DNA from 4 places in the Pseudomonas sp. SYWMCR5 genome. Region 1 is predicted to be linked to each of the others. Evidence: riboswitches for the same ligand, from Rfam matches in the RefSeq annotation. Region 1 holds a riboswitch; each other region holds the start of a gene.
The links. Region 1 has a riboswitch for cobalamin ahead of cobW (cobalamin biosynthesis protein CobW). Riboswitches for the same ligand answer to the same signal wherever they lie in the genome.
Positions count from the first base shown of each region.

Region 2: it holds a riboswitch for cobalamin, as region 1 does, so the genes downstream of both, AC2CGW_RS08400 (ABC transporter ATP-binding protein) here and cobW (cobalamin biosynthesis protein CobW) in region 1, are expected to answer to the same signal.
Region 3: it holds a riboswitch for cobalamin, as region 1 does, so the genes downstream of both, AC2CGW_RS08915 (CbtB domain-containing protein) here and cobW (cobalamin biosynthesis protein CobW) in region 1, are expected to answer to the same signal.
Region 4: it holds a riboswitch for cobalamin, as region 1 does, so the genes downstream of both, cobO (cob(I)yrinic acid a,c-diamide adenosyltransferase) here and cobW (cobalamin biosynthesis protein CobW) in region 1, are expected to answer to the same signal.

Region 1 is NZ_JBXUNH010000002.1:928,842-936,010, reverse strand. It holds gene pobA (4-hydroxybenzoate 3-monooxygenase) at 1-146, shown strand, start outside; gene AC2CGW_RS10070 (ankyrin repeat domain-containing protein) at 287-934, opposite strand; gene AC2CGW_RS10065 (LysR substrate-binding domain-containing protein) at 1,098-1,979, shown strand; cobalamin riboswitch at 2,025-2,222, shown strand; gene cobW (cobalamin biosynthesis protein CobW) at 2,322-3,389, shown strand; gene cobN (cobaltochelatase subunit CobN) at 3,393-7,142, shown strand; gene AC2CGW_RS10050 (magnesium chelatase ATPase subunit I) at 7,144-7,169, shown strand, end outside.
Region 2 is NZ_JBXUNH010000002.1:540,895-548,063, forward strand. It holds gene AC2CGW_RS08390 (OprD family porin) at 1-756, shown strand, start outside; gene paaZ (phenylacetic acid degradation bifunctional protein PaaZ) at 781-2,832, shown strand; cobalamin riboswitch at 2,915-3,120, shown strand; gene AC2CGW_RS08400 (ABC transporter ATP-binding protein) at 3,233-4,009, shown strand; gene AC2CGW_RS08405 (ABC transporter substrate-binding protein) at 4,006-4,974, shown strand; gene AC2CGW_RS08410 (FecCD family ABC transporter permease) at 4,974-5,996, shown strand; gene AC2CGW_RS08415 (acyloxyacyl hydrolase) at 6,119-6,640, opposite strand; gene ptrR (putrescine utilization regulator PtrR) at 6,871-7,169, opposite strand, start outside.
Region 3 is NZ_JBXUNH010000002.1:684,269-691,437, reverse strand. It holds gene AC2CGW_RS08945 (transporter substrate-binding domain-containing protein) at 1-305, opposite strand, end outside; gene AC2CGW_RS08940 (response regulator transcription factor) at 317-931, opposite strand; gene AC2CGW_RS08935 (DUF1272 domain-containing protein) at 1,151-1,402, opposite strand; gene cobM (precorrin-4 C(11)-methyltransferase) at 1,466-2,218, opposite strand; gene AC2CGW_RS08925 (cobalamin biosynthesis protein) at 2,251-2,643, opposite strand; gene AC2CGW_RS08920 (CbtA family protein) at 2,643-3,332, opposite strand; gene AC2CGW_RS08915 (CbtB domain-containing protein) at 3,343-3,528, opposite strand; cobalamin riboswitch at 3,628-3,849, opposite strand; gene AC2CGW_RS08910 (hypothetical protein) at 4,019-4,750, shown strand; gene AC2CGW_RS08905 (alpha/beta hydrolase) at 4,766-5,650, opposite strand; gene AC2CGW_RS08900 (metal-dependent hydrolase) at 5,841-6,926, shown strand; gene AC2CGW_RS08895 (TraX family protein) at 6,875-7,169, shown strand, end outside.
Region 4 is NZ_JBXUNH010000001.1:579,937-587,105, forward strand. It holds gene cbiB (adenosylcobinamide-phosphate synthase CbiB) at 1-533, opposite strand, end outside; gene bluB (5,6-dimethylbenzimidazole synthase) at 530-1,180, opposite strand; gene AC2CGW_RS02625 (cobyrinic acid a,c-diamide synthase CobB) at 1,177-2,475, opposite strand; gene cobO (cob(I)yrinic acid a,c-diamide adenosyltransferase) at 2,472-3,083, opposite strand; cobalamin riboswitch at 3,228-3,447, opposite strand; gene AC2CGW_RS02635 (hypothetical protein) at 3,584-4,162, shown strand; gene AC2CGW_RS02640 (C40 family peptidase) at 4,198-4,734, opposite strand; gene AC2CGW_RS02645 (C40 family peptidase) at 4,870-5,511, opposite strand; gene hda (DnaA regulatory inactivator Hda) at 5,637-6,341, opposite strand; gene choX (choline ABC transporter substrate-binding protein) at 6,664-7,169, shown strand, end outside.

The DNA of each region.
Region 1 (7,169 bases):
CCCAACTGCTGCATGATTTTGGCGAACACAAGGATGCCTGGGACCAGAAGATGCAGGAGGCGGACCGGGAGTACTTCCTGTCGTCCGATGCCGGCCTGGTGAACATTGCCGAGAATTATGTGGGTTTGCCGTACGAGGAAGTGTAGGAACAACTATCTCGCTCAAAATCTAAAGGCCCGCCCAATCCCCTTGTGGGGGCGGCGGTTCGGCGCCCCGACTTGTCCCGCGAACACGGGCGTAGCCCGTGCCATCCACCGCAGCGTACTTGGCACGGGCCAGCGGTTCATCACCGCTCCAGCAACGCCACCATCTCTGCATACCCGCGCGTGCGCGCATGCTCCAGCGCCGTCACGCCATCCTTGTCGGCAATCGCCGGGTCCGCGCCGGCCGCCAGCAGCCGTCGCACAATGTCCACATGGCGCGGACCGCCGTCGCCAAGGATCACCGCCTCGAGCAAGGCGGTCCAGTGCAGCCGGTTGAGGTGGTTCACGTCCACGCCAGCATCGATCAGCATCTGCACTGTTTCCACATGGCCACGCTCCGCCGCCGGAATCAGCGCCGTGCCGCCGTAGCGGTTGGTGCTGGCGAGGTCGGCGCCGTGCGCCAGGGTCAGGCGCAGGATCTCGTTCAGGCCGCGAGCGCCGGCATACAGGTAGGGGCTGTCGTGGATGTTGTCCTTGGCGTTCACATCGGCGCCGGCCTCGATCAGCACCTTGGCCGCGTCGATGTGGTTGCCGTGGGTCGCGGCCAGCAGAGGTGTGCGCCCTTGGCCATCGCGGCTGTCGAGCGCCACCGGTTCCTTGAGCAGGCGACGGATGGCAGGTGCATCGCCGCGCTGGGCGGCATAAAGCAGGCGGGTATCCATGGACGTGGTCTCGGCGTGGGCGGCAAGGCAGGTGAAGGCCAGCAGGCAGGCGGCGAGGGTGTGGCGCATGCGTAGGGCTCCTGAGGCAAAGCCTCATCCTAGGGAAAAAGTTGCAGGCAACTGAAACGAATTATCTGGATGAGCTGTAGTGGATTTCCGAATACATCAACGTTGCCCGCCTCGAAGGGCCATGCTAGAAGTCAGCGTCATCATTTGAAAACCGAATACCCTCATGTCCATCAGCGTAAAACCGAATAGGGCTCTGTTCGATCTCGACCTGTTGCGCGCCATCGTCGTGGTCGCCGATTGCGGCAGCTTCACCACGGCTGCAGCCCGTCTGCATTCGACCCAGTCGACCATCAGCCAGAAGGTACGACGCCTCGAGGAGATGGTCGGCCATCGCCTGCTGGTGCGTGGCAACCGCGACGTGCTGCCCACCGACGCCGGGCAGACGCTGCTTGGCTATGCCAGGCACATGCTGGCGCTGAACGACCAGATGCTCGAGGCCCTGGCCGGGGCCATGGTTGGCGTCACCGTGCGCCTTGGCGTGCCCGAAGATTTCGTCGGCGGGCGAACCACCAATACGTTGTCGGCGTTCAGCCGCCTGCACCCGCAGGTCAAGCTGGAAGTCACCAGCGGCCTGTGCCGCGACCTGAGCCAGGCCTACGACAATGGTGAACTCGATCTGGTGCTGCTCAAGCAGCGGCGCAACAGCCGCGAGGGGGTGTCCTGCTGGCCCGAGCGCCTGCAATGGATCGACAGCGTGCGCATGCCGGCCTTCGAGCTTGACCCGGTGCCCTTGGTCACCTTTCCACCGCGCGGGCTGTACCGCGAAGACATGATCCATGCCATCGAAGGCATGGGCCGGCGCTGGCGCATCAGCTTCACCAGCTCCAGCCTTTCCGGTATCCAGGCCGCGGTGGCCGATGGCATGGGCGTGAGCTTGCTGCCGCCGCGCGCGGCCACCGCCGAGCACCGAGTACTGGGGGCGGCGCAAGGTTTGCCGGAGGTGGACAGCTACGAGATCGTCATCGTCCACCGGCCAACGGCCGATGTGATGGTCAAGGCCCTGGCGCAGGTGCTGACCGAGTTGCTGGCCGGGGGTGGCATCTGAAGGCTCCGATCAGCGTCAGACGGTTGACCACCTGCGCACCACTGCGTAGCCTTGCCGCTTCGAGGTTCTCCGGCGCTGCCGGAGCTAAGACGGGAACGCGGTACAAGCCGCGGCTGCCCCCGCAACTGTAAGCACTGAACAGGGTCGACACAGCCACTGCGCCCGCGCGCGGGAAGGCGTCGTCCTGACGGCTGGAGGTCGTGCAGTGCAAGCCAGGAGACCTGCCTCGCAACGTATTCGACTTTCAACCGGGCGGGGTGATCCGGTGGCGAGCGAGCCCGGCCGGTCGGTCGTGGCTTTCGTCCCGCATGCCCGCACCATTGCTGCCAAGGGCATCGCCACATGAAAACACTGGCCAAACTTCCCGTCACCATCGTCACCGGCTTCCTCGGCTCGGGCAAGACCACCTTGCTGCGCCACATGCTCGACAACGCCCAGGGGCGACGCATCGCGGTCATCGTCAACGAGTTTGGCGAGCTGGGTATCGACGGCGAAATCCTCAAGCAGTGCAGCATCGGCTGCACCGAGGAAGAGGCCAACGGCCGCGTCTATGAGCTGGCCAACGGCTGCCTGTGCTGCACCGTGCAGGAAGAGTTCTTCCCGGTGATGCGTGAGCTGGTCGCTCGCCGTGGCGACCTGGACCACATTCTCATCGAGACCAGCGGCCTGGCCCTGCCCAAACCGCTGGTGCAAGCCTTCCAGTGGCCGGAAATCCGCAATGCCTGCACCGTCGATGCGGTAATCACCGTCGTCGACAGCCCAGCCGTGGCCGCCGGCACCTTCGCCGCCTACCCGGACCAGGTCGACGCGCAGCGCAAGCTCGACCCCAACCTGGACCACGAATCCCCGCTGCATGAGCTGTTCGCCGACCAACTGGCCAGTGCCGACCTGGTAGTGCTGAACAAGGCTGACCTGATCGACGCCGAGGGCCTGGCCAAGGTCCGCGCCGAAGTCGCCGAGGAGCTGCCGCCGGCCGTCAAGGTGATCGAGGCCAGCAGCGGTCGCCTGCCGCTGGATGTATTGCTGGGCGTGGGTGCCGAGTCCGAAGTGCACATCGATGGTCGTCGCACCCACCACGATTCGCACCACGACGGCGACGATCATGACGATCACGATCATGACGCCTTCGACTCCATCTCCATCGACCTGCCTGAAGCGGACGAAAGCCTGCTGCTCGATGCCCTGACGCAACTGGTCACCGAGTTCGGCATCCTGCGCGCCAAAGGCTTTGCCGCGATCCCCGGCAAGCCGATGCGCCTGTTGATCCAAGGTGTGGGCACGCGCTTCGACAAGCACTTCGACCGCGCCTGGCGCAGCGACGAGCCGCGCATCACCCGCCTGGTGCTGATCGGCCAGGACCTTGACGCGGCACAGTTGGAAGCGCGCCTGCGCCAGGCCCTGGGCGCCTGATCCATGCACCTGCTGCGGACCCAGCCCGGCGGCTTCGTGCCGGACGACAGCATTGCCGACCTCGGCCAGACACCCGCCGAGCTGGTGATTCTCTGCAGCGGTGACTCTCACCTGGCACTGCTCGCCGAAACCGCCGAGCAGTTGCCGGACGATTTCCCCAGCCTGCGCCTGGCCAACCCCATGCAGGTGCAGAACCACGCCTCCGTCGACCTGTACATCGATGAGGTGTTGCGCCATGCCAAGGTGATCCTGGTATCGCTGCACGGCGGTGTCGGCTACTGGCGCTATGGCGTCGAGCAGTTGGTCGAACTCGCCGCGCGTGGCGTGCAGTTGATCCTGGTGCCCGGCGATGACCGCCCCGACCCGGAGCTGACACAGTTGGGCACGGTGCCGGCCGAACAGGCCGAGCGGCTCTGGCACTACCTGCGCCAGGGCGGCAAGGCCAATGCGGCCAACCTGTTCAATTGCCTGGCCAGCCAGTGGCTGGGGCGCGACTATGCCTGGGACGAACCCCAGCCGCTGCCGCGCACCACGGTCTACCACCCCGGCAAGCCCAGTGCAGGGCTTGAAGACTGGTTCCCCGAGTGGCACCCGGAGCATCCGGTGGCGCCGATCCTGTTCTACCGCTCGCACCTGCAGGCCGCCAACACCGGGTTCATCGATGTGTTTTGCCAGCGCTTGCAGGCCGCCGGGCTGAACCCGTTGCCGATCGCAGTCGCCAGTCTCAAGGAGGCGGCCTGTCTCGAACAGGTAGAGGCCTGGCTCGACGAGGTCGGCGCCGAAGTGGTCATCAACACCACAGGCTTTGCCTTGTCCAGCCCCGAGCGGCCCAACCTGCGTCCGCTGCGCCGCGACGTGCCGGTGTTGCAGGCGATCTGCGCCCAGGACAACCAGCCCGGCTGGGAAGCCAGCGAGCAGGGCTTGGGTGCGCGCGACCTGGCCATGCACATCGCCTTGCCGGAGCTGGACGGGCGCATCATCACCCGACCGGTCAGCTTCAAGGACCTGGCCTGGCGCAGCGAGCGCAGCCAGTCCGATGTGGTCTGCTACAAGGCCCACCCCGAACGCATGGATTTCGTCGCAGAGCTGGCACGGCGCTGGGTCGAGCTGGCGCGACTGCCCAATGCCCAGAAGCGCGTGGCGCTGGTGCTGGCCAACTATCCGACCCGCGACGGGCGTATCGGCAATGGCGTGGGGCTCGACACGCCTGGCGCCGCGCTGAACATCCTGCATGCCCTGCAGGCCGAGGGTTATCCGGTTGCTGGCTTGCCGCAGACGGGCACGGCGCTGATTCACGAACTGCTCGGCGGCGTGACCAACGACCTGGATCACCTCGACCAGCGCCCCTGTGCCCAGAGCCTGTCTCTGGACGACTACCTCGCGGCCTTCGCCTGCCTGCCCGAGGCCAACCAGCGTGCGGTGCGCGAACGCTGGGGCGCGCCTGAGCAAGACCCGATGTTCCGCAGTGGCCGGATGATGATCGCCGGTCTGCGCTACGGCCTGACCTTTGTCGGTATCCAGCCGGCCCGGGGCTACCAGGTAGACCCGAGCGCGGTGTATCACGACCCGGACCTGGTGCCGCCGCATGGCTACCTGGCGTTCCATTTCTGGTTGCGCAACGGCTTTGCCGCCGATGCGCTGATCCATGTCGGCAAGCACGGCAATCTGGAGTGGCTGCCCGGCAAGGGCGTCGGGCTGTCCGCCGAGTGCTGGCCGGATGCGCTGCTCGGCCCGCTGCCGAACATCTACCCGTTCATCGTCAACGACCCCGGTGAGGGCGCCCAGGCCAAGCGCCGCACCCAGGCGGTGATCATCGACCACCTGATGCCGCCACTGACCCGCGCCGAAACCTACGGGCCGCTGCGGCATCTGGAGCAGCTGGCCGACGAATACTACGAGGCGCAACTGCTCGACCCGCGCCGTGCCCGCGAGCTGCAGCGCGACATTCTCGAACTGGTCAAGGCCAACCATATCGACCGTGACCTGCAGCTCGAAGGGCAACTGGACGATGCCGCTGTCTGGCTGCCACGCCTGGACACCTACTTGTGCGACTTGAAAGAGTCGCAGATTCGCGATGGCTTGCATGTCTTTGGCCAGTCGCCGCAAGGGCGCCTGCGCAGCGATACGCTGCTGGCGCTGCTGCGGGTCGATCGTGGTGACGGCCGTGGCGGCAATGCCAGCCTGCTGCGCGCACTGGCGCGGGCGCTGGCGTTGGGGTTCGATCCGCTGGATTGCGACCTCGGGCAAGCCTGGGAAGGGCCGCGACCTGTGCTGCTGCAGGCACTCGACCAGGCGGCGTGGCGCACCTGCGGCGACACGCGCGAGCGCCTGGAAGCGCTTGCCCTGGCCTTGATCGAAGGCCGTGAAACGGCACCGGACAGCGCGCAGTGGCAGGGCGTGCACGCCGTGCTGCAGGCGTTGAGGGAGGAGGTCGCGCCGCACCTGGATGCCTGCGGGGCCGCCGAGATCGAGGGGCTGCTGGCCGCGCTGGCCGGGCGCTTCGTGCCGGCGGGCCCCAGCGGGGCACCCAGCCGCGGACGCCTGGACGTACTGCCCACCGGGCGCAACTTCTATACCGTGGATGTGCGCAACCTGCCCACCACCACCGCCTGGCGCCTGGGCTTTGCCTCTGCCAGCCTGATCCTCGAGCGTCACCTGCAGGAGCATGGCGATCACCTGCGCCAGCTCGGGCTGTCGGTCTGGGGCACGGCGACCATGCGCACTGGCGGTGACGATATCGCCCAGGCCATGGCGCTGATGGGGGTCAGGCCGGTATGGGCCACCGGCAGCCAGCGGGTCGATGACTTCGAAATCCTGCCCCTGAGCCTGCTCGATCGCCCGCGGGTAGATGTCACCTTGCGCGTGTCGGGTTTCTTCCGCGATGCCTTCGGCAACCTGATTCGCCTGTTCGATGCGGCGGTTCAGGCCGTGGCGGCGCTGGACGAGCCGGACGACCTCAACCCGCTGGCGGCCCGCGTGCGTGCCGAGCGCCAGGCGCTGCTGGCGCAGGGTGTCGATGCCGAGCAGGCCGGGCGCCAGGCTGGCTGGCGGGTATTCGGCGCCAAGCCGGGTGCCTATGGCGCGGGTGTGCAGAACGCCATCGACGGACGCCTCTGGCAGGGGCGCGCCGACTTGGCCGAGGTCTACCTCAACCATGGCGGCTACGCCTACGGTGCCGCCGATGAAGGCACGCCGGCACGGGCCCAGTTCGCCCAGCGCCTGGGGCAGGTCCAGGCGGTGTTGCAGAACCAGGACAACCACGAGCACGACCTGCTCGACTCCAACGACTACTACCAGTTCCAGGGCGGCATGCTCGCGGCTGCCGAAACCCTGGCAGGCGCCACGGTCGCCAGCTACCACGGCGACCACAGCCAGGTCGACCGCCCGCGTATTCGCACCCTCAAGGAAGAGCTGAACCGGGTGATCCGTGCGCGTGCGTTGAACCCGAAATGGATCGACGGGGTCAAGCGTCACGGCTATAAAGGTGCCTTCGAGCTGGCGGCGACGGTCGACAACCTGTTCGCCTTCGATGCCACTACTCATCTGATCGACGATCACCATTACCAGTCGCTGGCCGATGCCTACGTGCTCGATCCGGCGACCCGAGCATTCATGCGCGAGCATAACCCGCACGCCTTGCACGATCTGACCGAACGGTTGCTGGAAGCCCAGCAGCGCGGTCTGTGGCAGGCGCCGGGCGATTACCGCGAGGCCCTCGAGCAGCAGTTGCTCGACGGCGAGGAAGAGGCCTGAAATGACCGAACCCCTGCAGTTCCCCCT
Region 2 (7,169 bases), 390 kb from region 1:
AGCCAGGAGCTCGAAGGGCTGACCGTCAACGCCGGACGCCTGACCAAGGCCAACCTGCGCGACTCCTCCGGGCGCGACGACATTGGCTACGGCGCGGCCAGCAGCGACCACTTCGACTTCGGTGGCGGCAGCTACGCGATCACCCCGCAGACCAGCGTCAGCTACTACTACGCCAAGCTCGACGAGATCTACCGCCAGCAGTACCTGGGCCTGCTGCACACCCAGCCACTGGGCGAGGGTTTGAGCCTGCGCAGCGACCTGCGCTACTTCGACAGCCGCGGCGACGGCGCCGAACGCGCCGGGCGCATCGACAACCGCAACTTCAACGCCATGTTCACCCTGGGCGTGAAGGCCCACAAGTTCACCGCCACCTGGCAGCAGATGTCCGGCGACAGCGCGTTTCCGTTTCTCAACGGCGGCGACCCCTACACCGTCAACCTGGTCACCTACAACACCTTCACCCGCGCAGGTCTCGACTCCTGGCAGGTGCGCTACGACTACGACTTCGTCGCGATGGGCATTCCGGGCCTGAGCTTCATGACCCGCTATACCGACGGTCGCCACGCCGAAACCGCGACCCTCAGCAATGGCAGCGAGCGCGAGCGCGACACCGACGTCACCTACGTCATCCAGAGCGGCCCGTTCAAGGACGTCAGCCTGCGCTGGCGCAACGTCACCTTCCGTTCCGGCAATGGCCTGACCAACGCCGTGGACGAGAACCGCCTGATCATCGGCTACACCCTGGCGCTGTGGTAACCGCGCCCTTCAAAGGAGAACAGCATGTCTGACGCCCACACCCTTCAGAGTTTCATCGCCGGCCGCTGGATCGGCCAGCACGGCGCCCAGGCCCTGCGCAGCGCCCTCGACGGGCAAGTACTTGCCTACAGCCACGAAGAACGCCCGGACTTCGCCGAAGCGCTGGATTTCGGCCGCCGCCAGGGCCTCGCCGGGCTCATGGCCCTGGATTTTCAACAGCGCGCCGCACGCCTGAAGGCCCTGGCGTTGTACCTGGCCGAGCGCAAGGAACAGCTCTACGCCCTCTCCCACCACAGCGGCGCGACCCGGGCCGACAGCTGGATCGACATCGAAGGCGGCAATGCCACGCTGTTTTCCTACTCCGGCATCGGCACCCGCGAGTTGCCCTCGGGCAACCTGCTGCACGAAGGCCCGGCCATCCCGCTGGGCAAGCAAGGGCGTTTCGCCGGCAGCCATATCCTGGTGCCACGGGCAGGCGTGGCGGTGCACATCAACGCCTTCAACTTCCCGATCTGGGGCATGCTGGAGAAGTTCGCGCCGACCTTCCTCGCCGGCATGCCGTGCATCGTCAAGCCCGCGACGTCCACCAGCTACCTGACCGAAGCCGTGGTGCGCCTGATCGACGAATCCGGCCTGCTGCCGCCCGGCAGCCTGCAACTGGTGATCGGCAGCACCGGCGACTTGCTCGAGCGCCTGCAGGGCCAGGACCTGGTGACCTTCACCGGCTCCGCCGACACCGCCGCCAAGCTGCGCATGACGCCGAACCTGGTGCGCAACTCGGTGCCCTTCACGGCTGAAGCCGACTCGCTGAACTGCGCCATCCTCGGGCCGGATGTAACCCCGGACGACGAGGAGTTCGACCTGTACATCAAGGAGGTGGTGCGCGAGATGACCACCAAGGCCGGCCAGAAGTGCACGGCCATTCGCCGCGCCATCGTGCCGGCCAGGCACCTGGATGCCGTCGCCACCCGCCTGCGCGAACGCCTGGCCAAGGTGGTGGTGGGCGATCCGGCGGTCGAAGGCGTACGCATGGGCGCGCTGGCCTCCCACGACCAGCAGCGTGATGTCGGCGAGCGCGTGCGCAGCCTGCTGCAAAGCTGCGACCAACTGTTCGGCGCCAGCGACGGTTTTTCGCCGGTGGGCGAAGGCGTGGCCGAAGGTGCGTTCTTCGCCCCGACCCTGCTGCACGCACGCGACCCGCATGCCGAGGGCGGCGCCCACGATATCGAGGCGTTCGGCCCGGTCAGCACCCTGATGGCCTACGACGACCTGGACGAAGCCCTGGCCCTGGCCGCACGAGGCAAGGGCAGCCTGGTGGCGACCCTGGTGACCCGCGACCGCGCCATCGCCGCCAAGGCCATTCCCGCGGCCGCCGCCTGGCACGGCCGTCTGCTGGTGCTCGACCGCGAGGCTGCGCCGGAGTCCACCGGGCACGGCTCGCCGCTGCCACAGCTCAAGCACGGCGGCCCCGGGCGTGCGGGGGGCGGCGAAGAGCTCGGCGGCCTGCGGGCGGTCAAGCACTACCTGCAGCGTGCCGCGATCCAGGGTTCGCCGAGCATGCTGGCGGCAATCACTGGCGAGCACGTGCGTGGCGCTGAAGTGATCGAGACCGAGGTGCACCCGTTCCGTCGCTACTTCGATGAACTGCGCATCGGCGAGTCGCTGCTGACCCACCGACGTACCGTCACCGAGGCGGACCTGGTGAACTTCGGCTGCCTGTCGGGCGACCACTTCTACATGCATTTCGACGAGATCGCCGCCAAGCAGTCGCAGTTCGGCAAGCGCATCGCCCATGGCTACTTCGTGCTGTCAGCGGCGGCCGGACTATTCGTGTCGCCGGGTGAAGGGCCGGTGCTGGCCAACTACGGGCTGGACACCCTGCGCTTCATCAACCCGGTGGGCATCGGTGACACGATCCAGGCGCGCCTGACCTGCAAGCGCAAGATCGACCAGGGCAAGACCAGCCCGTTGGGGCAGCCGCAAGGGGTGGTGGCCTGGGATGTGGAGGTGACCAACCAGCTCGGTGAACTGGTGGCCAGTTACGACATCCTGACGCTGGTGCTCAAGCGCGGCTGATCATTGCCGGCCTGACGTGTCGGCCCTGGCGCGGGTGTGCCCCGCGACAGGGACGGTTGACTCCCCACCCCATAAATGCTCAGATGCGCCCCTTGTTTCAGGTGTCCCCTGCCGCCGAGCCGGGGATTAAACGGGAAGCCGGTGCCTCGCTCCTGCGAGCAGTCCGGCGCTGCCCCCGCAACGGTAAGCGAGCGATGCATTCGATACACCACTGTGCCAACGGCATGGGAAGGTGAATGCCTCATGCCCCTCGCAAGCCCGGAGACCGGCCTGTCACAGCAGTTGGCAACTCCCGCGGTGGGCGGGCGCAGGCCGGTTCTCGCGGCGGCCGCGCGCCCGCGACAGCTGCGCGCACCTCCACCGTTCGGGTATCACTCACCCTGCGACGGTTGGTTCATCCATGTCATGCCCTACCCTGCACATCCAAGGCCTGCACTGGTCGCCGCACAGCGGTGGGCAGCCGCTGCTGGAGGGTATCGACCTGCAGATCGGCGCCGGTGAATTCGTCGGTCTGATCGGCCCCAACGGCAGTGGCAAGACCAGCCTGCTGCGCTGCGCCTACCGCTTCAATCGCCCCAGCGCCGGTCAGGTGCACCTCGATGGCGAGGATATCTGGCAGCGCAACCCACGCTGGGTCGCCCAGCGCATCGCGGTGATGCTGCAGGAGTTCCCCGAAGACTTCGGCCTGAACGTGCGTGACGTCGTTGCCATGGGCCGCACCCCGCATCTGGGCTGGTTCGAGGGCGACGGCGAGCCGAGCCTGATCGACGACACCCTCGCCAGGCTCGACCTGCTGCCGCGCGCCCTCGACGCCTTCGTCTGCCTGTCGGGCGGCGAAAAGCAGCGCGTGCTGCTGGCGCGGGCACTGGTCCAGCAACCTCGGCTGCTGATCCTCGACGAGCCGACCAACCACCTCGACCCACGCTTCCAGCTGGCCCTGTTGCAGCAACTGCGCAGCACCGGCCTGAGCCTGCTGGCCAGCTTCCACGATCTGAACCTGGCCGCCGCCTTCTGCGATCGGCTGTACGTGATCGATGCCGGGCGCATCGTCGCCCACGGCACGCCAGAACACGTGCTCACCGAGCAATGCCTGGCCGAGGTGTTCGGCGTACAGGCCCTGGTCGACCGCCACCCGCTGGCCTCCCATCCACGCATTACCTGGATCAGCCCTGCATGAAATCGCTGCTCACCAGCCTGGCCCTGCTGGCCGCCCTGCCCCTGGCCGCCGAGGCCGACAACTATCCACTGACCGTGCGCAGTTGCGAGCGCGACGTCACCTTCACCCATGCGCCGCAGCATGCCGTCAGCCATGACATCAATCTCACCGGCATGCTCCTGGCCCTCGGGCTGCGCGACCACATGGCCGGCTACAGCGGCATCAGCGGCTGGAAAACCCTCGACCCAAGCCTGCGCGAAGCACTTGACGGGCTGCCAGAGCTGGCGCCGCGCTACGTGTCGGTGGAAAACCTGCTCGATGCCAACGCCGACTTCTTCCTCGCCGGCTGGAGCTACGGCATGCGCATCGGCGGGCCGGTCACCCCACAGACCCTCGCGCCCTTCGACATCCCGGTGTATGAACTGAGCGAGTCGTGCTCCTGGATCATGCCCCAGCGCCAGGCCAGCCTCGAAGACCTCTACCGCGACCTGGACAACCTTGGCCGGATCTTCGATGTGCGCGAGCGCGCCACTGCGCTGGTTGGCCAGTTCCGCCAACGCGTCGAGCGCGTTGCGGCGCAGATGGCCGAGATCAAGCAACGGCCGCGCGTATTCCTCTATGACAGCGGTGAAGACCGCCCCACCACTTCCGGGCGCCTGGGGATGCCGCAGGCGCTGATCAGCACGGCAGGAGGTGATAACGTCATGAGCGATGTGGCCGCCAGCTGGACCCAGGTGAACTGGGAGAGCGTGGTGGAACGCGATCCGCAGGTGATCGTGATCGTCGACTACGGGCCCACCAGTTGGCAGCACAAACGCGACTTCCTCCTGCACCACCCGGCGCTGGGCAGTGTCGAGGCGATCCGCAAGCAGCGCTTCGTGGTGCTGTCGTACCTGGAGGTGACACCGTCGGTGGAGAACGCCCAGGCCATCGAGACCCTGGCCACGGCCCTGCATCCGCAGCGCTTCGCCGAGGCCCGCCGCTGATGCCGATTCGCAGCCCTGCGGGCTATCGCCTGCTGATCGTTTCGCTGCTGCTGGCCTTGCTGCTGTCGTGCCTGCTGTCGCTGGGGTTCGGCTCGGCGCAGGTCGCATTGGGCAAAGTGGTCGGCATTGTCCTGCAGCAGGTGGGGCTGGGGGCAAGCGGCGACTGGAGCCGCGGCCAGGCGCAGATCGTCTGGCAGATCCGCGCACCGCGCGTGTTGCTGGGGGCGCTGGTCGGCGCAGGGTTGGCAATGGTCGGCGGCGCCCTGCAGGCGGTGACCCGCAATCCCCTGGCCGATCCGCACCTGCTGGGGGTCAGCTCCGGGGCGGTGTTCGGCGCAGTGCTGGTGGTGCTGTTTCTCGGCCCGTTCGCCGGGGCCTTCAGCCTGCCCCTGGCCGCGTTCATCGGCGCGTTGGGCAGTATGTTGCTGGTGCTCGGCGTGGCCAGCCGCGGTGGGCGCCTGGAGAGCGATCGCCTGCTGCTGGCCGGGGTGGCGGTGTCGTTCGTGGTAATGGCCGCCGCCAACCTGCTGCTCTACACCGGCGACCCGCATGCCGCCGCCTCGGTGATGTTCTGGATGCTCGGCGGGCTGGGCCTGGCGCAGTGGTCGCTGTTGTGGCTGCCGGCCGTTTGCGTGCTGGCGGGCTTCGTACTGTTGATGAGCCTGGCGCGGGCGCTGAACGCGCTGATGAGTGGCGAGCAGACCGCTGTGAGCCTGGGCTTCGACACCCGGCGCGTGCGGGCCAAGGTGTTCGTCGGTACGGCGTTGCTGACCGGTGTGCTGGTGTCGCTGTCGGGCGCCATCGGTTTCGTCGGTCTGATGCTGCCCCACGTGGCTCGTCGCCTGGTGGGCGCCGAGCATCGCCGCCTGCTACCGGCCTGCGCCTTGCTCGGGGCGCTGTTCATGATCTGGGTCGATGTCGGCGCACGCACCCTGATCACCCCGCAGGATCTGCCAATCGGCATCGCTACGGCGGCCATCGGCGGCCTGTTCTTCATCCTCTTGCTGAGGCGCAAGGCCTGACATGCACGGACGTGGATCGACGGGTGGATGAGCAACTGCTCGAACATCGGGTGGCAAGGCAGGTACTGATCGCCCGCCAGTGATGCACCGTCGGCCCGATACCGACGGTGCACAGGCAGCGCCTAGAAGCCGGCGCTGTAGAACAGCGCGTACGACTCGATGCCGTCGTTCGGCTGCTTGATGCCGGCGTTGGAATAATGCGTGGCGCGGATGCCGATCTTCTGTTGACCCGGCAGCTTCAGGCCGAAACCGATGCGGTCTTCGAAGTTGACCGACGAGCCCAGCTTCTGATCACCGACGTCGGTCTTGGAGAAGGCGGCCAGGCCGATACCGGCCTCGATGAACGGGACGTAGCCCGAATCGCCGAACTCATAGACAAACACCGGGCTGAACGACAGGGAGTGGGCGCCGCTGTAGTCACCGCCCTCCCAGTAGGTGTAGGCGCCATCCCAGTAACCGGTCAGGTGACCGGTGCTGCTCTGCAGCCACTTCTTGTCCCAGTCGAACGACAGGCCGATGCGATAGGTCATGTCGCCCTGACTGGTGGCGCCCACGGCGCCAGAGATTTGCGCGGCCTGGGCCAGGTTGGCGCCGGCAAGGGCCAGCACGGCGGCGGCCAGCGAGGTGGCAAGACGGGTTTTCATCAATGACTACTCCAGAAGGTCTTCACGGGCAGGTGCCCTGGTGGGGCGTGCCTGCAGCAAGTGGAGGCTTGGCCTCTCGTTCTTCGCTTGCGCCCCAGGCCATCCCACCTGGGGTCACAAGTAGTAATACTTTTCTGATTATCGTCAGCCGCGATAAAAGATGAAAGTCATTTGCCACTATCGAATAGGAAAAAAGTTAGCAAGGTATCGGTTTTTTCGCCTTGAACCCTTCAGCCGGCCTGCTCCTCCAGCAGGCGGATGAACATGCTCAGGCTGCGTGACACCGTACCGCGACGCCACACCAGCCAGGTCTTGAGGTAACGAAAATCCTCGGACAACGGCCAGGCGCTGACGGTACTGGCGCCGGGCATGCTGTCGAGCATGCTGCGCGGCATCAGGGCCAGGCCTGCACCGGCGCTGACACAGGCGAGCATGCCGTGGTACGACTCCATCTCGTGGATCTTGCCCGGGACGGCCTTGTCCTTGACGAACCAGCTCTCGAAGTGATGCCGGTACGAGCAGTTGGCGC
Region 3 (7,169 bases), 240 kb from region 1:
AAACGGCGTACTTCGACCGGAATGCCCAATTGCTCGCCGATCAGGCCTGCATAATCCGCGCTCAATCCCTCGTAGTCGTGCGGGCTGACATTGATTTCGAAGGGCGGATAGTCAGGGCGCGAGCTGCCCAGGATCAGCACCTTGCGCTCGCGCAGCCATTGGCGGTCGCTGTCGCTCAGCGGCAGCGCGGCACTGGCGCTGATCGAGCGGGCCAACAACTGTCGGGGTTCGTTTTCGCCAGCTGCGGCGCCCGATACCAGCAGGACGGCCGCTGCCAGTAGCAGGCCGCCAAGGGTGTGCTTCATGAGCGCGAGGCTCAATTCACGTGGTTGCGTTTGGCCAGGTCGACCATTTCGACCAGCGACTCGGTCTTGAGTTTTTCGCCGATTCGGCCGCGGTAAGTACTGATGGTCTTGGCGCTGAGGTTCATGGCTGTCCCTATGTACTTGTTGTTTTCTCCCCGCGCGAGCCTGCGCAAGACTTCCATTTCCCGGTTCGACAGGCTGTTGAGCCGTACCGTTTCCGATGCCAGGGTGTTGCTGTTCACCGACATCTGCGGAAACGTCGAATAACCTTTGACCAGTGCCTTGAGCGCAAACAACAGGGCATCGAGGTCTTCGTCCTTGTTGACGAAAGCCGCGATCCCGGCATCCAGGCAGCGACGAACATAGAGGTCGGAGGACTGCCCAGTGAGTACCATGATTTTTGGCGCAGGATCGAGCAATTGCAAACGCTTGATCACCTCCATGCCATCCAGGCCTGGTAGCCCAATATCGAGAATCACCACTTTTGGGGCAAGCTGGCGTGCCATCTGTACGGCTTCGATGCCATTACCCGACTCGCCAACGACATCAAAGCGTTCGCGTTCGAGCAGGATGCGCACGGCAAGGCGAACTGTGGGGTGATCATCGACCATCAGTACGGTGGTCATGGGAAAACTCCTGTACGAAGTAATGTTCGTTCCTGACGTTATCCAGGAATGGGTCTGTAGGGCCAATCTGGCTGCAGGCACGATACGTCCATCAGAAAGCTTTGATAATGGCGAGTATAGGCGCGTTGAAAAAGCCGCCACTGGTTGGTGAAAAGTCTTACAAAAAAGCGGCGCGTGGGGCGGCGACGCCGCTCGCGGGCCGTTATGGGGTGAGGATGCTCAGGTAGAGCGCAGACAAGCTGGGTGAGGTTTGTTCACGCGTTGCGTGGAGGCGGGATTGTTGATCAGCGCAGTGCCGACCCGCGTCGGGCGTTGCCGCAATTGTCCTGCGCAATTCGGGCACTGTCCCTGCAGATGGTGCTCGGCGCAGCGGCGACAGAAGGTGCATTCGAATGAGCAGATCAACGCGTCAAGGGTATCGGGGGGCAAATCGGTATCGCAACATTCGCAATTGGGGCGTAGCTCGAGCATGGCGCAACTCCGGTACGGACAGTGATGCGCCAGTGTCGGTCGCTGGACGCTGGCTGACAATCCTCAGTCGCCGGGGCGATACAGGTGGGCGTGGCCGGCGCGGTACAAGGCCGAGTCGGCAAATGGCGCGTCGCCTAGCACGTGGCCGACGAGAATCAGCGCAGTGCGTCGGAAGCCTTTGTCGGCAACAGCGTCGACGATATCGGCGAGGCGGCCCCTGACCCAGTCCTGGTCGGGCCAGGTTGCGCGGTGGATCACTGCCACCGGGCAATCTGCCCCATAGTGCGGCAGCAGCTCGTCGACGATGCGCGGTAGATGGCGTACCCCCAGGTGGATGGCCAAGGTACTGCGGTGGCGCGCCAGGTCCGCCAGCTGCTCGCCTGCCGGCATCGGCGAGCGATCGCCGTAGCGGGTCAGGATGACGGTCTGCGAGATGTCCGGCAGCGTCAGTTCACAGCCGAGCAGGGCGGCGCTGGCGGCTGTGGCGGTGACGCCAGGAATGATCTGGTAGTCGATGCCCTGTTCGCGCAAGTGGCGGATCTGTTCGCCGATGGCGCCATACAGGCTGGGGTCGCCGCTGTGTACACGGGCGACATCCAGCCCCTTGTCATGGGCGTCGCGGATGGCGGCGATGATCTGCTCGAGGTGCAGTTCGGCGCTGTTGATCACGGTACTGGCCGTGTGGCCTTCAAGTACCGCGGGCGGTACCAGTGAGCCGGCGTAGATGATCACCGGGCATTGGCGGATCAGGCGTTGGCCCTTGACCGTGATCAGCTCCGGGTCGCCGGGGCCGGCACCGATGAAATAGACCGTCATGGCAAGTCCTTGAAACGTGAAATGAAAAGCGATTATCCGTTGCTGGCCAGGGCAAGGGTAGCGTCACCGAGCACCTGCCGAGTGACTGTCAGGATTGGCGAGCGCTGACCCTCGTCAGCCAGCGCCAGCGCTGCGCTTTCTGCCACTCCCCAACAGCCCGTGGCGTTGAAGGCCATTTCTGAGCGGTAACTGAGCAGGGGCAGGAATGGGTGCAGTTGCTGGGCGCTGTATAGCGTCAGGGGCAGGCCGAGTTGCTCGGCCAGTTGCCGCAGGCCGGGCTCCTGAGCCTTGAGATCGATGCTGGCGATACCACGCAAGGCGGCCAGCTTCAGGCCGTTGTCGGCCAGCGCAAGGTGCAGCAGGGTTTCCAGAACCGCCGCCGGGCAACCCCTGCGGCAGCCGAAACCGACATATAGCGCGGCCATCAGGCCTGCGCGGAGCGGCGGTAGAGCCAGGCGCTCAGCAGACCCAGTGCGACCCAGAAGGCTGCGTTGGTCAGCCAGGAGGCAACCTTGAACTGTGCTTCCAGCGCTTCGGGCGCCAGGCTTTCATGCACCAGTGGCTGAGGGGCGCCGATCAGGTGCGGTACCACCAGCAGCGCTGCGCCGAGCACCTTCAGCAGCCAGTGGCGCGCGAAGACCAGCAACGCCAGGCCCACAGCAGTGGCGGCGGCGGTGCCTATCCACCAGGTCTGGCGTTGACCCAGATCGGCTGCGGCGGTGCCAGGCAGTTCGGGTGGCAGGCCCAGGGTCGGTGCCAGGCAGAACACGGCGAAGCCGCCCAGGCCCCACAAGGCACCCGTACTGACCCGACCAGGTTCGCGCAGGCTGTAGAGTGCGGCGAGGATCAGCGCGAAACCGACTGCCACTACCAGATTGCCGCCGGCAGTCGACAGCACCCGCTGCCAGCCATCTTCCGGCGACCAGGCTTCTGCGTCGTGTTCATGGCCCCCGGCACCTTCACCTGTGTGTTCGTGCTGCTCGGTGGGCGCCGCGTTTTCATAGGTTTCGGCCTGGAGGATCAAGGGCGCGACCCAGAAACTCTGCAACAGCGTCAGCAAAAGTGCGGCGAGCAGGCCACTGAAGCCTGCAGTTCGAGCGATACGCTTGATCATTGTCGGGCACTCAGTGGCAAGGGAAGGCGGCGCTGTGGCGGGTATCGTGGGCAGCGTTGTGCACCGCCTCGAGATGGGAGAACCCGGCGAAGTACACCAGGCACAGGCCCAGCAGGCTGGCGCCGACCGCAACGACGAGGCGCTGGCTGAGGCTGACGGGGGTTGCGATGCTGTGTTTGGCGCTGGTGACGGACATGACGCATTCCTCTGCTTTTTTTCATGGGCGACAGGAAGCGCGGCAACCCCAGGCGAGAACCGCCCAGGGACATGCAACAGCGCCCGCCCACCGCGGGGTGTGATCACAAGACGTCGGGCCGGTCTCCGGGCTGACGAGCAGGAGCATGGCTCCTGGGGAGAGCGTCACCTTCCCATGCCGAACTGCCGACACAGTGGATCAGACGCTCGCTCGCTTACCGTTGCGGGGGCAGCACCGGACTTGTCAGGCTCATGAAGAGCCATTGACGCACCGGTTTCCCGTTTCACCCCTGCAAGGGGCACCCTACGTAATGTATTAGGAGATCACGGCCATGCTTTGGTCGTCAATTCTTGTTACGAATCGCGCAGGCGTAGCGACTGGAAATCATCAACCTGCCTTGCACGTCGCACTTTTTGGCGTTCAGGGGCTCTATGCATGGCCAGGCTGTGCCGATTTCCGGCCCGGCCGCTGACCCTGGACCCCGGTGCAGATGCCTGTTCCTGCCTATCGCCGCCGTGCCCGCCTGTCGCTGGTGGGTGTCTTGATCGCCCTGTGCGCGTGCACCGGGCAGCAGGGGCGCGACGTATTCACCCAGTTAGGCAATGGTCATCCCAGCGAGTTGTTCCAGACCAGTGTCGACCGCATGGCGACCTTGTCCATGCGCGACAACCTGCAGAGCCTGTATCTGCTGATGAACAAGCTCTACCTGCGCAACCCCAATCAGTGGAAGCAGTCCGGCTATCTGGACGCGGCCACCGCCGAGCGCCAGATCCGCCAGGCCATCGAGCAGCGCCAGCCATTGCCGCAACTGGGCGAGCGCCGTGACCTGGCGGCGCTGAGCTACGCCTTGAGCCCGGAGTTTCGTGGAGATCGAGTCGGGGCGTTCATCTATGCCATCGGCAGCATGTTGATTACCGCCCACGGTGGGCGCACCGAGTTCTACATGACCGATGCGATTGATCCACTGTTCGTCAATAACGCCGCGCGCAACATCGAAAAGGCTACCTGGATGCTCAGTCAGCGCCAGGACGCCAATGGTGTGTTGCTACTGTTTTCCAACGAAATCTCGGAGGAGGGCAGCAACCTCAGCTTTGCCGTCGAATTCGGCAAGATCGTGGCGCGCCTCGATCTGCTGGCGCAGATGCTGGATGAGCGTTATCGACGGATCGGCCTCAATTACGCGCAGAGCCTGTTATTGATGAATTTCCTGCCGGTGCAGTGATCGTTACCCGTGGTTTCACAGCAATGCTTCGATCGCGCGTCGATAGCGCTGGCCGGCCAGGCTCATGCTGTTGTTGTGGCTCGCTCCCGGCACCAGGAGCAAGGTCTTGGGCTGTTGGGCCGCCTCGAACAGCGCCTCGCTGAAGCGGGGGGGCACATACCGATCATCCAGGCCATGCACCAGCAGCAGCGGCAAACCGATATCGGCGATCTTGCCCAGCGAGTCGAATCTCTGCGACAGCAGCCAGCGCACCGGCAGTGTGGTATCGGCCACTGATGCCGCCGCGTCGCCAAGGGAGGTGAAGGTGGATTCGAGAATCAGGCCGCGCGCAGGTACAGGCTTACCTTGCTGGCGTGCCTGGCGTGCGAGCTCCGAGGCAAGCTCCACAGCGACCGCACCGCCCAGCGAATGGCCGAAGATCAGGCGCTTGCCCGGCACCGGCTGCAACTGGGCGAAGCGCTCCCAGGCAATTCGGGCGTCCTCGTAAACCGTGGCTTCGGACGGCAGGTCGCCTCGGCTCTGGCCAAAACCGCGGTAGTCCACGGCCAACACCGAATAGCCCATGGCGTGCAACTGCTCGATGCGGAACATCTGGCCGGTGAGGTTCCAGCGTACGCCGTGCAGGTAGAGTATCGCCGGCGCATCGGCGCGTTTGGCCGGCCACCACCAGGCATGCAGGCTCTGGTCGCCGGTGAAGTTGCGCGGGCGCAGGTCCAGTTCCTGTACGTCGGCCGGCAGGCCCCTGAACCAACTGGCCTGGCCCGGCTCGATACGAAACACCAGTTCGCGCTCCTTGTGCTGCAAGACCGCGCAGCCCGCGGGCAGGCCCACCACCAGCAGGGCCATGGCCAGCCACATGAGCCAGCGGCGTTTGAAGTGAGTGAGCAGGGTGTCGGTCATGGGTGTCATCAGGCTGCTGGGAATCGTCGTTTTTAGCAGAAGCCATGGCCTCGCTGCAGGCAATTTTTCCCGAGCGGTGCTGACACATGTTTGCAAGCTGTTTCCCCGGTGCCATCGAGGGGCTCTGCACGCTTGCCGCCGCGGGCGCCGAGGGGTAGGTTTCCCTGACCCTGCCGATGGAAGACTCACCTTGGACTCGATTACTCAAGCCGTACTCGGTGCCGCCCTGCAAGGTACGGTGCTCGGTCGCATCCAGGGCCGCCGTTCGCTGCTGTATGGCGCCGCGCTGGCCACCTTGCCCGATCTCGATGTGGTGATCCGGTATGCGGACCCCGTTTCGCAGATGACCTATCACCGTGGTTTTTCCCACTCGATCTTCGTCCTTACCGGTCTGGCGCTGCTGCTGGCGTGGCTGGTGGCCTGGGTTGGGCAAAGGCGCTGGCCCGACAAGGGATACCGTTGGCCCCGGTTGTTCGTGGCGTTCTGGCTGGTGCTGGTCACCCACCCTCTGCTGGACGCGTTCACGGTCTATGGCACGCAATTGTTCTGGCCGCTGCCGCTCATTCCCGAAAGCTGGGCGGCGGTGTTCATCATCGATCCGGTCTACACCGTGCCACTGCTGGTCGCTGTGATCTATGCCGCGTGGCGAGGGCTGAGCGGCAAGGCGATACCCCTGATGACGGCAGCCCTGGTGTTCAGCACGGCGTATCTGGGCTTTGGGCTGGCCGGGCGCATGGCGGTCGAGCAGCGTTTCCAGGAGGCCTTGGGCCGCCAGGGCGTTGCGGTCGATCACCTGCGTGCAGTGCCCATGGCCTTCAACAGCCTGGTCTGGCGGGTGCTGGCCAAGACACCGGATGGTCATTACTACGAGGGCGTGAGCAGTGTGTTCGACCGCGAACCGCCCGAGATGCAGCGCCTGTCGCTGAACCTGGAGGCCGCCAAGGTGCTCGAGGGCGTCGCGCTGCACGAGCGGCTGCGCTGGTTCACCGATGACTGGCTGCGTTATGACGTGGTGGGCGATGTACTGGTGGTAACCGACCTGCGCATGGGCATTCCCGGTAACTACACCTTCCGTTTCAGCATGGCTCACCGCGACAGCCAGGGACAGTGGGTGGTCGATACCCCGGCGAACTGGCGTGGCGGTGCCGCGATGTTCAACGGCCATGACCTGGGGCTGATCTGGCGTCGTATCCTCCAGCAGCAGCCTCCGCTGCCCCTGGCGGCCTGGACCACACGCTACCTGAACCCCTCGGCGCAATCCGAGGTGGGGCACTGAACGGCCGCTCGAGCGGGCTCGACCTGGTCAAGTGGACGGCGATCCTGAGCATGGTCGCCGATCATTTGCGCTACCTGTGGCCCAGTGCCGACGGGTTGTTCGTGATCGGGCGACTGGCCTTTCCACTGTTCTGCCTGGTCATCGCCTGTCATGTCGCGCGCGGCCAGCCAGGCGTGCTGTACACCCCCGCCAACGCTCGCTACCTGAGCTGGATGCTGGCCTTCTCGATACTTGCCGAAGGCC
Region 4 (7,169 bases), on a different contig from region 1:
TAGCCCCACATGGCATCCAGGGTATTGCTCAGGCGATACAGCACCACGCCCGGCGCACCGGCCACGACGAACCAGAACAGCGCGGCGAACACCGCATCGCTGCCATTCTCCAGCACCGACTCGGTGGCGGCGCGGGCCACGGCAGCCTCGTCGAGCTCGCGGGTCTCGCGGCTGACCAGATAGCCTACCCGTCGCCGTGCTTCATCCAGATCCCCTTGGCGCAGGGCCTGGGCCACGGGCAATACATGCTCGCCCAGGCTGCGCATGCCCAGCGCGCAATACAGCGCCAGGGCGTCCACCAGCCAACCGATGTAGGGCAGCCACGACAGGATCAGCGCCAGCAGGGTCAAGGGCACCACGGCCAGGAACCAGGCACTGACGCCGTGGCTGCGCCAGCCACGGCCACCGGCATTCAAGCGCTGCTCCAGACGCCCGGCGAAGTTGCCGAAAGCCACCAGAGGATGACGCCGCTGCGGCTCCCCCAACAGCGCATCCAGCGCCACACCGGCCACGGTCAGCAAGGCGATGCTCATGGCCGCTCTCCCCATTGGTTCTCGTAGAGCATCTCGCTCAGCGGCCGCTCACGCGCCCAGTCTTCCAGCACCAGCATGGGCGCTTCGTAAAATTTCGCCACCGGCCCCAGGCACAACACCGCCACCGGCTTGGCCCCAGTCGGCATGCCCAGCAGCTCGCCCAGCGCCTGCGGGTCGAACAACGACACCCAGCCCATCCCCAGCCCCTCGGCGCGTGCGGCCAGCCAGAGGTTCTGGATCGCGCAGGCCATCGACGCCAGGTCCATTTCCGGCAGGGTGCGGCGGCCGAAGATGTGCGGCTCGCGCTTGTCCATCAAGGCGGCAACCAGCACCTCGGCGCACTCGCCGATGCCTTCGACCTTGAGCTTCATGAATGCATCGGAGCGCTCACCGAGGGCCTCGGCGGTGCGAATCCGCTCTTCCTCCACCAGCGCCTGGATGCGCAAGCGCAGATCGCGCTGGCTGATCCGAATGAAGCGCCAGGGCTGCATCAACCCGACGCTGGGCGCCTGGTGCGCGGCGGCCAGCAGCCGGGCAAGCAGCGCAGGCGCCACGTCGCCGCCGATGAAGTGGCGCATGTCGCGACGCTCGCCGATCGCGCGGTAGACCGCAGCGCGCTCGGCCTCGCTGAAAGCGTGTTCGTTCATGGTCGCAACAGCGCCACCGCCGCTTCGGGGTTGGAAGGGAAATAGAAGTGCACGTAGGACGCCGTCAAGCGCCCCAGACGATAGACCGCCTCGTTGCCACGTCCGCCATTGGGGCTCAGGCCACGGGCGATGGGCACAAGCTCGGTGGTGGTCAGGGAGTGGTGATAGGTATGGCCACGCAGGGTGCCTTCAGGCAACTCGACAGCCTGCAGCGCCAAGGCGGCGAGGCGCTTCTGCATCACGGCTTCGCCGGGCAACAGTCCCAGCAGCTCGGCGCGCTCGCCCGCAACGTCGGTCAAGGCATCGAGCAGATAGAGCATGCCGCCGCATTCGGCCAACAAGGGTTTGCCTTCGGCATGATGGCCGCGGATCGCCTCGCGCATCGGCGCGTTGGCCGCCAGGGCGTGGTGATGCAGTTCGGGGTAGCCGCCAGGCAAATACAGGCTGTCGACCACAGGCAGGTGGCGATCATGCAACGGGGAGAAAAACACCAGCTCCGCGCCGTGATCGCGCAGCAGGTCGAGATTGGCGCCATAGAGGAAGGCGAAGGCCTCGTCGCGGGCCACACCGATGCGCACACCGGCCAGGCTTGCGGCCGAGTGCACGGTTTGTGGCTCGACAAAGGCCACCGGTGGCGGCAAGGCAGCATCGCAGCTGGCGCCCAAGGCCTCGGCGGCGGCGTCCAGGCGTGCATCCAGATCGTTCAGCTCACTGGCCTGGACCAGCCCGAGGTGACGGCTGGGCAATTCGATGCCGCGCTCGCGAGACAACCCGCCATACCAGCGCAAGCCTTCGGTCAGGCTGCCTTCGAGCAGTTGCGCATGACGCAGGCTGCCGACCCGGTTGGCCAGCACGCCAGCGAATGGCAGGTCGGGCTGGTAGCGCGCCAGCCCCAGGGCCAGGGCCCCGAAGGTCTGGGCCATGGCAGTGCCATCGATCACCGCCAGCACCGGCACGCCGAAATGCCGCGCCAGGTCAGCGCTCGACGGCGTGCCGTCGAACAGCCCCATGACACCCTCGATGAGGATCAGGTCGGCTTCGGCGGCGGCGTCCCACAACAGGCGGCGGCTCTCCTGCTCGCCGATCATCCACATGTCCAACTGATACACCGGGGCGCCACTGGCGCGCTCCAGGATCATCGGGTCGAGAAAATCCGGCCCGCACTTGAACACCCGCACCTTGCGCCCGAGGTTGCGGTGCAGGCGCGCCAGGGCGGCAGTGACGGTGGTCTTGCCCTGGCCGGAGGCCGGTGCGGCGATCAACACCGCTGGGCAATGACGGGTGGCTCGACTCACAGTTCAACGCCCTTCTGTGCGCGGATACCGGCCTGGAAGGCGTGCTTGAGCATGCCCATCTCGGTCACGGTGTCGGCCAGCTCGATCATCTCCGGCTTGGCGGCGCGGCCCGTGACGATGACGTGCTGCATCGGTGGACGGGCCTGGATGTCCGAGAGCACCTGGTCGAGGTCGAGGTAGCCGTGCTTGAGGGCGATATTCAGCTCGTCGAGCACCACGAACTGCACCGACGGGTCCTGCAGCAACTGGCGGGAGACCGCCCAGGCCGCTTCTGCAGCCGCGATGTCGCGCTGGCGGTCCTGGGTTTCCCAGGTGAAGCCCTCGCCCATCACGTGGTAGCGCACTTCATTGGGGAAGCGGCGGAAGAACAGCTCTTCGCCAGTGCTGTTGCGACCCTTGATGAACTGCACCACCCCGCACTGCATGCCATGCCCCAGCGCGCGGGCGAGCATGCCGAAGGCCGAGCTGCTCTTGCCCTTGCCATTGCCCGTGAGCACCAGCAGCAGGCCACATTCGTTGGGGGAGTTGGCGATACGTTCGTCGATGATCGCTTTTTTGCGCTGCATGCGCGCCAAGTGGCGTTCGTCGCGTTCGGTGGATTCGCTCATCAGGGGTTCTCCGCAAGCTGTCGACGCACCGGTCGGGCACTCGCGGGCGGGCACCAGGCAACGACAGAAAACAAGGCAGGCAGGCGAAGGGAGCGCGCAAAAGCCGTGGCGACACCACGGGGCAGCGCGCATCACCCTCCGTGATGCCGTTGGCAGTGACAGGCCGGTCTCCGGGCTCGTGAGCCGGGCCTTGGCCCGAAACCGCGCGCCTTCCCGGGTGTGGACACCCAGTGGCCTTGCGCGGCCTTGACTCACCTACCGTTGCGGGGGCAGCGCCGGATTCGCGCCCTGCTGGCGCCCACCGGCTTCCCAGTTTCACCCTGCCGGAGCTGATCCGCAGAGCACCTGAAACACGCCGCGAAGGTTAGAGGGTTGCACCGGGAGCGTCAATTAAACGCGGACGATGAACGGTTGATCTGGATGCTTGTCTCACTATTGAAGCAGTGATATCACACAGCCATCACCGGCTGTACGCGACCATAATAAAAGGAGAGCGCGGCATGCAAGGCTTGATCATCAACAACCCGCACCTGGAGTTCCTGCGCCCGGCCCTGGAGCGCTGGATCGACTGCATCGACCGTTTCAACCAGATCCACGGCGACGGCGACGCGCCCTACTGGCATGGTGCCCAGGCCAATGCCGGTATTCTCGCCGCGGCGGCCTGGCAGGCCGAGCTGGTGGCGCTGCAGCACTATCAGAGCAAGAAGCAGCGTGACGAAGGTGAGCGAGAAGGGCGCTGCGATCTGTCGATTGCCGGTGCCGAACACTCCATTCATCTGCACACTGAACAGCGCTGGCCGAAGATCGCCCGCCTGGATCTGGCGGGGGCCCTGCAGGAGGCGGCGACGTTGGCGCGGCTGGCAGCCTATCCCAGCCAGCTCAAGGCCGGGGCGCTGTTCGTCAGCCCGTGGAAGGCGGGGCAGAATGCAAGCCCCGAGGAACTGCAGGATCTGGTCGATGACCTGAACAAGCACACGGCCTGTGCGATTGCCTGGTACTTCCCGTATGCGTACCGCAAGCTGCATAACGAGTCGGGGCAATACCATCCGGGGGTGGCGCTGCTGCTCAAGCAGGCTTGAATGTACGTCGGGGCTGCTGTGCAGCCCCGACGATCTCAGGGATTCTGCGCCAGATGCCCCGGCGTCAACACCCGCTTGGCCTGCAGGTAGGCCTTGGACCAGTAGCTGTTCGACAGGTAGTCCAGCCGCACCGTACCGCCGGTGGACGGCGCATGCACGAAGCGCCCCTCACCCACGTAGATCCCGGCATGGCTTACCTGCGAACCACCGCCGGTGGCGAAGAACACTAGGTCACCGGACTGCAGCGCGTTGATGCTCACGGTCGGCGCACGCATGACGATCATCTCGCGGGTCGAGCGTGGCAGGCTGATGTTCGCCGCATCGCGGTACACATAACCGATCAGGCCACTGCAATCGAAGCCCGAGTCCGGCGTGTTGCCGCCCCAGCGATACGGGGTGCCGACCAGACCGATGGCACGGATCAGCACGTCGTCAGCCACGGGCGACGAGGAAGGCTGGTCAATGAAGGTAACCTGCGGCTTGGCCACGGGTGCCGGGGCCGGAGCACGGCTGGAACAGGCGGCAAGCAGTGCCACCAGGGAGAGGAATGCGAAGCGCGTCATCATCGCCATGGGTCAGAACCTGTCTGAGACCAATCGGCCGCAGCCGAAAAAAGAGTTAAGGATTTAGATTAGACGCTATTCGTAAATGCGCACGGCGGCTAGCTTTTCAGCTACGCCGCCGTGCGAGGATACAGCATTTTGATATCAGTTGCGCGACAGGGTAGTGGTCGGCGCCATGGCCAGGGCACGCTTGGCTTCGATGAAGGTCTTGCTCCAGTAGCGGTCACCGAGGTTATCGATGCGCACACCACCGCTGCGGCGGCTGCTGGAGTGGATGAACTGGTTGTCGCCCAGGTAGATGCCGGCATGGCTGACACGGCCACGGCCATTGGTGCTGAAGAACAGCAGGTCACCTGGCTTGAGCTTGTTGCGTGCGACCTTGGGTGCGTCGACGTTGATCATCTCGCGGGTCGAGCGCGGCAGGTTCATGCCGGCCTCTTCGCGGAACAGGTAGCCGATGAAGCCGCTGCAATCGAAGCCGGACTGCTCGGAAGTACCGCCGAAACGATAACGGGTGCCGATCAGCGACATGCCGCGCTCCAGGATGCTGTCTGCAAGGACGGGCAGCTGGTAGGGCTTGCTGTTGCTGGAGAAGGCTTGGAGGTCTTCATCGGTGGCGAGGTCTTCTTCATCGAATACCGACGAATGCGACGCCTTGGCCTTGACCGCGGTTTGCGCGGTGACCGATGGGTGATCCTGGGGCTGGGAAATCGGGCCTTGGGCCGCGCAGCCAAAAAGCAGGGTCACGAGTGCGAGTGGCACGAGGGGTGCGAAGCGCTTGAGCATGGGCACGACCGTGTCTGTAATCCTTTAGAAGGGGGAAACTATGCCTTCTATCGGACCTATTTGCAAATTTTATCGAAAAAAATGTGACTTTTGCGTTTTGCCGCTCTGGCCCGGTGTTTTCAGGGTTACCAGCCGAGGGTTTCCTTGAGGAAGGGAATGGTCAATTTGCGCTGGGCCTGCAGCGAGGCCTGGTCGAGGCGCTCGAGCAGATCGAACAGTGCGCTCATGCTGCGCGTGCCACGGGTGAGAATGAAGTGCCCGACCTCATCGGTCAGGTGCAGGCCACGGCGCGAGGCCCGCAGTTGCAAGGCGCGCAGCTTGTCTTCGTCGGACAGGCCACGCATCTGGAAAATCAGTGCCAGCGTAAGCCGTGACTTGAGGTCGGCAAGCTTGATCGGCAGCTCCCGCGGCGAACTCGATGCCGCCAGCAGCAAGCGCCGGCCGCTGTCTCGCAGGCGATTGAACAGATGGAACATCGCCTCTTCCCAGTCGGCCTTGCCGGCAATCACGTGCAGGTCGTCGATGCACACCAGCTCGTACTGCTCCAGATGATCGAGCAGCTCCACGCCACGGTCGAGCAATTGCGCCAACGGCAGGTAGACAGCGGGTTCGCCCAGTTGCTGGAAACGGTGGGTGGCGGCCTGCAGCAGGTGAGTACGCCCCGCGCCCTGCTTACCCCATAGATAGATGAGGCTCTCGGTCCAGCCGGCGTCGGCTTCGCACAGCCGCTCGACATAGCCCAGCGCCGCGGCGTTGGCACCCGGATAGTAGTTGATGAAGGTGGCGTCATCGCGCAGGCGCACACCCAGGGGCAACTGGATCGGTTTCATGCTGGCGGGCGGTCGCGAGGACCAAAGGGGGCCTTTGGTGAAGAGTTTGCAAAGTCTATACCCGCAACGCGGGCGGCACAATCAGGGAGGGGAATAGCGCAAGCAAAATCAACGGGTTGCGTGATTTTTGAACAACCAGAACAGCGTCCCGGCCAAGCGCCTCATCCGGTAGCGTGCCAAACTCGAAGTCGCCTGGGTGCAAAAGCAGGTCGCCTGGGTGCGATTTTTCCGCTCGGCCGACTCATAACCTGAGCGGCAGCCACCGCCGCGCGGGGCGTCATGACATAACAACGATAATCACCGTCTCGTGAGGGGAAAAGTCATGCAGCGATCGATCAAGGCGGCCACCTGCGCCACACTCCTGAGTATCAGCGCAGCCAGCTGGGCCGCAGAGCCCGCCGCTTGCCAGAATGTGCGCATGGGCTCGGTGAACTGGACCGATGTCGTCGCCAGCAGCGCCGTCGCCGAAGCCCTGCTCGACAGTCTGGGCTACAAGGTCAAGCAGACCAGCGCCTCGCAGCAGATCGTCCTGGCCGGCATGGCGGAAAAACGCCTCGATGTGTTCCTCGGTTACTGGCAGCCGACCATGCAATCGGTGGCCAAGCCCTTCCTGGACAAACAGCAGATCGACGTGATCAGCCCCGCCACCCTCGCCGATGCTCAGTCCACCTATGCCGTGCCTGCCTACGCCTACGACGCAGGCCTGAAGACCTTCGCCGACATCGCCAGGTTTCGCGACAAGCTCAAGAACCAGCTGTACCTGATCGAGCCAGGCAGCGGCATGAACCGCATCACCGCGCAGATGATCGCCGAAGACAAATTCGGCCT